2 regions of the Streptomyces sp. NPDC027189 genome follow, and region 2 is predicted to be linked to the other one. Evidence: predicted binding sites of a transcription regulator. Region 2 holds the regulator's gene; the other holds the start of a gene.
What was found. Region 2 encodes HspR, which represses chaperone genes until heat shock. Its sites were predicted from a motif close to TTGAGNNNNNNNNNCTCAA; they were not measured.

Region 1 (4,367 bases), on a different contig from region 2:
GATCTTCTGGACGGGATGCCCCGCCAGCGCGGCGGCTCGGTCACCCCGCACCTCCGCTCGGCCGCGGAGGCACCGGCGTCGGTCGTGACGTCCGAACCGGTCACGGGGGCAGCGGTGCCGATCGCGTCGCGCGGACCGGGCATGGCGGCGCCTCTGATCGCGTCGCCCGAAGGGGCCGCCGCTTCGGCCGCCGCACGTGTGTCCGCCCTGGGCGCGCTCGCCGGGCGGCTCCGTACCCTCCGCCCCTGGCGGCTGTTCCCCACCCCCTACGGGACGCCTTTCACCTTCGGGTACGCGGCTGTCCTCGCCGTCACCTCGGTCGTCACCGAACACGCGGACCCCACGCTCGTGCACGCGCTGCACCAGGCATCCAGCACGGACGTCGCGCACCTCGTGCGGCACCCGATGCTGGTGCTGGTCGCGAGCGCGCTGTGGATCGTCGGCGGGATCACCTCGCCTTACGCGGTGTCGTTCCTGGTCGTGCTGACCGCGCTGGAGCGGCGGACAGGCGGGCTGCGGACGGCCGGTGTCTTCCTGCTCGGGCATGTGGTCGCCACGCTGGCCACCGAAGTGCCCGTCGGGCTCTCGGTGTTGGCCGGCCATCTGCCAGACAGCTCCCTGCACCGCCTCGACTACGGCATCAGCTTCGGCGTCGCCGCGAGCGTCGGCGCGCTCGCGGGACTGCTGTCGCCCTGGCTGCGCTGGCCGGTGCTGATCGGCTACGCCGCGATGCTCATCGGCGACCTCCTCACCTTCACCGACCCGATGACCGGCTGGGGGCATCTGATGTCCCTGACGATCGGCATCTCGACGTGGCCTCTGGTGCGGCGCTGGCAGGCGGCGCGAGTCCCCTCGTCGGTCAGCCGTTCCGGACCGCGGCGAGGCGTCGTGCCGGCCCAGGGATGCCGAGCCGGCGCTCCCGGGCGGCCGTCGCACCGTGGAGCTCGTTCGTGAGCCGGTACGGGTCGCGGCGCAGGGCGTAGTACTTCGTGTACTGCTCGTTCTCGCCGATGTACGACGCCCATTTCGTCCTCCATGGTGCGTTCGCCCCCGTCTTGCGGTCCCCGTTGGCTGTGAATGAGCTTGCAGTGTGCAGGGGTTGCCCGTGCACGCCGTTGCGGTGGTGTGGCGGTGCCCTTGCGGAGGCGTGGCGGTGCCCGGCTCACCCCGTGCCGTCCGGGTGGAGTCAGCTCCAGGACGGTGAGGTGGAGTGGGGCTGTTCGTAGGGGACGGGCCTGCCCGTGAACGCGTCGAGGAGCATGCGGTCGCCGACCGGGCGGTCGAGTTTCACCGTCACCTTCTCGAAGCGCAGCTCGGATGTGCAGGGGCCGTCGGAAGCACCGCGGATCGAGGCCGAGAAGACCACGCTGCCCCCGGTCTCCAGTACGTCGACGGCGGGGCCGTCGTCGCACGCTCCGTGCTCGGCGCGCAGGGTGACCGTCCGGCCGTCCTTCGCGACCATGTCCAGCCCGGCGAGCGGCATCAGCTCGTCCGTCTGCTGCGGCACGGGCCCGATCGGGGGCCGGGGGAGTTTCGCGGGGGTGACCGCGACGCGCTTGAGCGGAGTGTCGTAGCCCTTGATCGTGAAGTGCCAGGCGGGCACCTTCGCCGTCCCCCGGCTGGTCAGCAGGGTCATCTCGCCGAGCCGGGCACCGGTCACGGTGAGGGCGGGACCGGGGTTCCCGCCCCGGTCGAGCTTCTCGTATGCCGCTCGCGCCGAGGCGACCGGGAGGGCGAGCGAGTCGCCGTCGCGCCACCGGATCTCTCCCTTCTTCTTCGGCGCGTCGGGAAGAGAGCCGCGCAGTTCGAAGTTCTGGGTGAGGTAAGCGCGCTTGTCGGCGTTGTTGTGGAACGCCCCTTCGGGCAACTGCACGGCATCGCCGAGCGGGTAGTAGCCCCGCTGCCACACCCGCGCCGCCTCGGAGCCCTCCCAGGCGGCGGCGACCTGGCGGGCGCGCTCCGAGTCGGCGGGGGTGCCGCCGTCACGGACCTTGTCGCCCCTGCCGGGTGTCGTCTCGTTGCCGCATCCGACGGCTGCGGCGGCGACCAGGCCGACTACGACGAGCAGTTTGACGGACCGCATGATGCCCCCCGGAGGCAGACGGTGGAGTGGAGCCGAATCCGGCACCGCACCTGTGACGCCCGGGCCGTGCGCGACGTTCATTCCCGGCGCCGACCGCGCTCGGGAGCGGGGAGAGGTGATCGCAGAGCTGATCGCTGACAGCGAACGGCCCCCGGGGAACAATCAAAGACCCACGTGCATTGAGTCGGTGTAACTCAACTTGACTGCCGAAGGGGAGATCATGGCTTCGACGTCCACACCGCTCACCCTGCCCGTGCTGCCGCTCGACGACGAGGTCGTGCTGCCCGGGATGGTGGTTCCGCTGGACCTGAACGACGCCGATGTACGCGCAGCGGTGGAGGCCGCCCAGGCCGCCGCCCGCTCGACGCCCGGCAAGCCACAGGTGCTGCTGGTGCCACGCATCGACGGGACATACGCGGGCACCGGAGTGCTCGGCACCGTCGAGCAGGTCGGCCGCCTGGCCGACGGCGACCCGGGCGCGCTGATCCGCGGGCGTGGGCGCGTGAAGGTCGGCGCGGGGACCACGGGTCCCGGTGCCGCACTGTGGGTGGAGGGCACCCGGGTCGACGAGACCGTGCCCGACCCGCTGCCCGGCCGGGTCGCCGACCTGGTCAAGGAGTACAAGGCCCTCGCCACCAGCTGGCTGCGCAAGCGCGGCGCCTGGCAGGTCGTGGACCGCGTGGCGCAGATCGATGACGTTTCCGCCCTTGCCGACAATTCTGGTTACTCTCCGTTCCTGTCCCTCGAGCAGAAGGTGGAGCTGCTGGAGACCGCCGACCCGGTCGCCCGGCTGAAGCTCGCCACCGAGCAGCTCCGTGAGCACCTGGCCGAGCAGGATGTCGCCGAGTCCATCGCCAAGGACGTCCAGGAAGGCGTCGACAAGCAGCAGCGCGAGTTCCTGCTGCGGCGCCAGCTCGAAGCCGTCCGTAAGGAGCTGCGCGAGCTGAACGGCGAGTCCTCGGACGCGGAGGAGTCCGACGACTACCGCGCCCGTGTCGAGGCCGCCGACCTCCCCGAGAAGGTCCGCGAGGCCGCGCTCAAGGAGGTCGACAAGCTGGAGCGGTCCAGCGACCAGTCGCCCGAGGGCAGCTGGATCCGGACCTGGCTCGACACCGTGCTCGAACTGCCGTGGAACGAGCGGACCGAGGACGAGTACGACATCCAGGGCGCCAAGGCGATCCTGGACGCCGAGCACGCCGGTCTGGAGGACGTGAAGGAGCGGATCACCGAGTACCTCGCGGTGCGCAAGCGGCGCTCCGAGCGCGGGCTCGGCGTGGTCGGCGGGCGGCGCGGCGGTGCCGTGCTCGCGCTGGTCGGCCCTCCCGGTGTGGGCAAGACCTCGCTCGGCGAGTCCGTCGCGCACGCCATGGGCCGCAAGTTCGTCCGCGTCGCCCTCGGTGGCGTACGGGACGAGGCCGAGATCCGCGGCCACCGGCGTACGTACGTGGGCGCGCTGCCCGGCCGTGTCGTCCGTGCCATCAAGGAGGCCGGGTCCATGAACCCGGTGGTCCTGCTGGACGAGATCGACAAGGTCGGCTCCGACTTCCGCGGCGACCCGGCCGCGGCCCTGCTCGAAGTCCTCGACCCGGCGCAGAACCACACCTTCCGCGACCACTACCTGGAGGTCGAACTCGACCTGAGCGACGTCGTGTTCCTCGCCACGGCGAACGTCCTGGAGGCCATCCCGGAGGCCCTGCTCGACCGTATGGAGCTGGTCCGCCTCGACGGCTACACCGAGGACGAGAAGGTCGTCATCGCCCGGGACCACCTGCTGCCGCGCCAGCTGGAGCGGGCCGGTCTGCAGCCCGACGAGATCACGCTGGACGAGAGCGCCCTGCGCAAGCTCGCCGGCGAGTACACGCGGGAAGCGGGTGTACGAAACCTGGAGCGGGCCGTCGCGCGACTGCTGCGCAAGGTGGCGGCCCAGCACGAACTGGGCGAGCGGAAGCTGCCGTTCACGGTCACGGACGCGGATCTGCGCGGTCTGATCGGCCGGCCGCACCACGTGCCCGAGTCCGCCCAGGACCCGGCCGAGCGTCGCACGGCGGTGCCCGGTGTCGCCACCGGTCTGGCCGTCACGGGCGCCGGCGGAGACGTGCTCTACGTCGAGGCGTCGCTGGCCGACCCGGAGACGGGCGCGGCGGGCCTGACCCTGACCGGTCAGCTGGGCGACGTGATGAAGGAGTCGGCGCAGATCGCGCTGAGCTTCCTCAGGTCGCACGGCGCCGAGCTCGAACTGCCGGTCGGCGACCTGAAGGACCGGGGCGTGCACATCCACTTCCCG
Region 2 (4,367 bases):
GACAACATCGCCCGTGCACGGGACCACGGCGAACTGGTCGGCGGCTTCAAGTCGGTGGCCGAGTCGCTGGAGACCGTCGCGGCGAAGATGGGGCTGCAGCAGTTCGGCAAGGAGGGCGAGCCCTTCGACCCGACGATCCACGAGGCCCTGATGCACTCGTACGCGCCCGACGTCACCGAGACGACGTGCGTGGCGATTCTGCAGCCGGGGTATCGCATCGGCGAGCGCACCATCCGTCCCGCGCGGGTGGCCGTCGCCGAGCCCCAGCCGGGGGCGCAGACCGTCAAGGCCGACGAGGCCGAGGCGGCCGACGACAAGGAGAGCGGTGGCCCGGACGAGGGCTGACGTTGAACGCACAAGAGAGGAGGGACGCTGAGGATGAGCACCAAGGACTTCATCGAGAAGGACTTCTACAAGGTCCTCGGCGTCCCCAAGGACGCCACCGAGGCTGAGATCAAGAAGGCGTACCGGAAGCTCGCCCGCGAGTTCCACCCGGACGCCAACAAGGGCAACGCCAAGGCCGAGGAGCGCTTCAAGGAGATCTCCGAGGCCAACGACGTGCTCGGCGACCCCAAGAAGCGCAAGGAGTACGACGAGGCACGCGCCCTCTTCGGCAACGGCGGCTTCCGTCCGGGTCCCGGCGCCGGCGGCGGCTCCTTCAACTTCGACCTGGGCGACCTCTTCGGAGGCGGCGCCCAGGGACAGGGCGCGGGAGGCGGCTTCGGCGGCGGCATCGGGGATGTCTTCGGGGGCCTGTTCAACCGCGGCGGCGCGACCACCGGCACTCGTACGCAGCCCCGGCGCGGCCAGGACATCGACACCGAGGTGACGCTGAGCTTCACCGAGGCGGTGGACGGCGCGACGGTTCCGCTGCGGATGACGTCGCAGGCGCCCTGCAAGGCGTGCTCCGGGACCGGCGACGCGAACGGCACCCCTCGGGTGTGCCCGACGTGCGTCGGCACCGGCCAGGTCGCCCGTGGCTCGGGCGGCGGATTCTCCCTGACCGACCCCTGCCCGGACTGCAAGGGCCGTGGTCTGATCGCGGAGAACCCGTGCGAGATCTGCAAGGGCAGCGGCCGCGCCAAGTCGTCGCGCACGATGCAGGTCCGCATCCCGGCGGGGGTGAGCGACGGCCAGCGGATTCGCCTCCGCGGCAAGGGCGCACCCGGCGAACGGGGCGGCCCGGCGGGCGACTTGTACGTCACCGTCCATGTGGACGCCCACCCGGTCTTCGGCCGCAAGGGCGACAACCTCACCGTCACCGTGCCCGTCACCTTCGCGGAGGCGGCTCTCGGCGGCGAGGTGCGTGTGCCGACGCTGGGCGGACCGCCGGTCACCCTGAAGCTGCCGCCGGGCACGCCCAACGGCCGGACGATGCGGGCCCGCGGCAAGGGTGCGGTCCGCAAGGACGGCACCCGGGGCGATCTCCTCGTCACCGTCGAGGTCGCGGTCCCCACGGACATGTCGGGCAAGGCTCGTGACGCCCTGGAGGCGTATCGCGAGGCGACCGCGGGTGAGGACCCGCGGGCGGAGCTGTTCCAGGCCGCGAAGGGAGCTTGAGGGTGATGGACGGCCGTCGACGCAACCCGTACGAACTGACCGAGGAAACCCCGGTCTACGTCATCTCGGTGGCGGCCCAACTCTCCGGCCTGCACCCGCAGACCCTGCGTCAGTACGACCGCCTCGGCCTGGTCTCCCCCGACCGCACCGCCGGGCGGGGCCGGCGCTACTCGGCCCGCGACATCGAACTGCTGCGCACCGTCCAGCAGTTGTCGCAGGACGAGGGCATCAACCTGGCCGGCATCAAGCGCATCATCGAACTGGAGAACCAGGTCGCCGCGCTCCAGTCCCGCGTGGCGGAACTGGAATCGGCCCTGGACGGCGCGGCAGCCGCCATGCAGCAACGCGAGGCGGCCGTCCACGCCTCGTACCGCCGCGACCTGGTCCCGTACCAGGAGGTCCAGCAGACGAGCGCGCTGGTGGTGTGGCGGCCGAAGCGGCAGCAGTCCTCGGACTGACGCGCTCGCGCACGTGAAAGGGGCCCGGAGGTTTCCAACCTCCGGGCCCCTTCGCGTTGTTCAGGAGGCCGGCGGCACGGCCACGCCCACGAGGACCGGTTGCGAGATGCTGCCGTCGTCGCGCACACCGACGACCTGGTACCACAGGGTCGTTCCGGTGGGGACGTCGTGGTCGTAGATCGTGGTGTACTCCGATTCGGGCAGTGCGTCGAAGGTCCCGGTCTGCGGGTTCCAGCGGGAGAATCGGGCACTGCTGTAGGTCTCCGTGCCCGCGGGTGACCACATGCCCACCTGCACCGTGCCGGGGCTCCAGACTGTCGCCCAGGCCATGTGGGTGGCCCCGGCGGGAGTCTGCACCGTGGGCCTCAGATCCCTCTCGGTGGTGTGGGCCGTGGCGCCCTCACCGGCGTTGCCGGCGAAGTCGACGGCCCGTACGACGTAGCAGAACTTCTCGCCGTCCGCGAGGTTGACGTCCTGGTACGAGGTGGCGTCCGCGTCGGCCCAGCCGATGTGCACGGGGTCGGAGCAGCCGACGGAGTCGCCGTCGACGACGGTCGTGCCCCGCAGCACGGAGTAGCGGTCGAGATCGGCGTCGGCCACCGGTTCCCATGTCACGACCGTGCCCCAGTCCGCGGAGGCCGCGGTCGCGGAGGCCGGCGCCGCGGGACCCTGCGCGTCAGTGCCGGTGGTGGCCGCCGCCTCGGTGCTCCGAATCGATTCCGTGCCGGTCCTGTCGTAGCCGGTGACCACATAGCGGTAGGCGATGCCCGTGCCCGCCGAGTAGTCCGTGCACAGGTGCTGGACGGTGCCGTCGGCGAGGGTGCGCTTGTACGGGTCGCAGCGGTCGGTCACCTCGGCCCATCCGGCGCTCGCGCCGCCGTACCGGTAGATCCGGAAGTCCGCGTAGTCCCCGCCGGTCTCCTCGTCCACTCGCCAGGTCAGGGTGACCGCGCTGCGCTGCGGAAACGCCTGGACGTTCGCGGGGGCGGCCACTAGGCGCCGCGCGGCCTTGAGGGGGGTGTAGGCGGTGATCCGGCCGCTGGCGTCGACCGCCGCGACCCGGTACTCGTACGCGGCGGAGCGTGCCACGCCGGTGTCGGTCAGCGAGGTGCCGGTGGGCAACCAGTAGATGCCGGGTTCGCCCTCGGCCACGCGGACCACGCGGTAGCGGGCGGCGCCGGGCACCGCATTCCAGGAGAGGGCGATGCCCTTGTCGGTGCCGGTGGCGGCGAAGCCGGTCGGGTGGTCACGGCGAAACTGGGCACGGTGGCGCGTGCGGTCTCCGCCGAGAAGTTCCCGGCCTTGTCGTACGCCCTGACGAGGTACTCGTACTTGTCCCCGGTGGCGGGCGGGACGTCGGTGTACGAGGTGGTGGTCGCCGAGGTCAGCTGCCGCCAGGCTCCGCTGCCGCCACCTGCCGGTAGACGCGGTATCCGGCGAGGTCCATCTCGACGTTCTTCGACCAGGTCAGCTTGGTCTGCTGGGTGGCGGCCGTGTACGTGGCGGCGAGGCCGGCCGGGGCCAGCGGCGCGGTCTTGTCGTAGGTGGCCGAAGTCCGCGGCGCGTAAGTGAACTTGACCGTGGCGGAGCCGGTCCAGTTGACGTAGTCGACGCGCAGGGTGTGCTTGCCGGACGGGATGGTGATGTTGACGGTCTTCTTCACCGTCGACGACACGTTCTTCCAGAGGTCGACCTTGCGGCTGCCGTCGAGGTAGACGCGGAGGCCGTCCTGGGTCGCGAGGGGGAGGGCGAAGGGGCCGCCGGATCCGAAGTCGCGGGTCACTGTCCAGCGGACGCCGAAGTTGTTGGACGGCAGGCCCGAAGCCGGGGCGCCGGTGCCCCAGTTCTGGTCGATCGTGCCGTCGCAGTCCGTTTTCTTCGCTGTGCCCGAGAAGGTGGTGTTCGCGAAGAACTCCCGTTTGTAGACGGGAGATGCGCAATTCGTCGCCGCGGACGCGGGGATGACGGTCGCGGTGAGCAGACCGCCGGCGGTGGCGAGCACGAGGGCGCAGGAGAGCGCCGCGGTCGTGCCTCTGGCTGGGTTCAATGCGTTCCTTCGGGAGTCCTGATCGTCAACGGCGGGCAAAACCGTTGACGATCAGGACTCCTGAGCAGGGGAGTTGGTTGTACGACGGTGGATCACAGAAGGTGAAGCCATGGGGATTGCTGGAAGACGGGGCGTACCCTCTTCCCATCGTGTTCACTTGGGGAACACGGAACGCTGTTGCCATCTCGTTAAGTGGTTAGTCCTTGACGCTGAGGTGATCGCCGCGTTGGCTTTCAGCCACCTGGGTCGCAATGCTGCAACCTCGCCCGGAAGGCACCTGATGTGAACACTCGTAACACCCG

Region 1: lon (endopeptidase La) is a predicted target of HspR. The motif match lies at 2,263-2,281, and genes of this name have one in related genera.

Annotation. Positions count from the first base shown of each region.
Region 1 is NZ_JBVHRI010000001.1:152,602-156,968, reverse strand. Features, by position in the region: gene ACZ4RZ_RS00710 (rhomboid-like protein) at 1-954, shown strand, start outside; gene ACZ4RZ_RS00705 (hypothetical protein) at 1,187-2,083, opposite strand; gene lon (endopeptidase La) at 2,304-4,367, shown strand, end outside.
Region 2 is NZ_JBVHRI010000028.1:36,746-41,112, forward strand. Features, by position in the region: gene grpE (nucleotide exchange factor GrpE) at 1-345, shown strand, start outside; gene dnaJ (molecular chaperone DnaJ) at 379-1,560, shown strand; gene ACZ4RZ_RS41270 (heat shock protein transcriptional repressor HspR) at 1,566-2,018, shown strand; gene ACZ4RZ_RS41275 (fibronectin type III domain-containing protein) at 2,079-3,203, opposite strand; gene ACZ4RZ_RS41280 (PA14 domain-containing protein) at 3,403-4,065, opposite strand; gene ACZ4RZ_RS41285 (sugar ABC transporter substrate-binding protein) at 4,348-4,367, shown strand, end outside.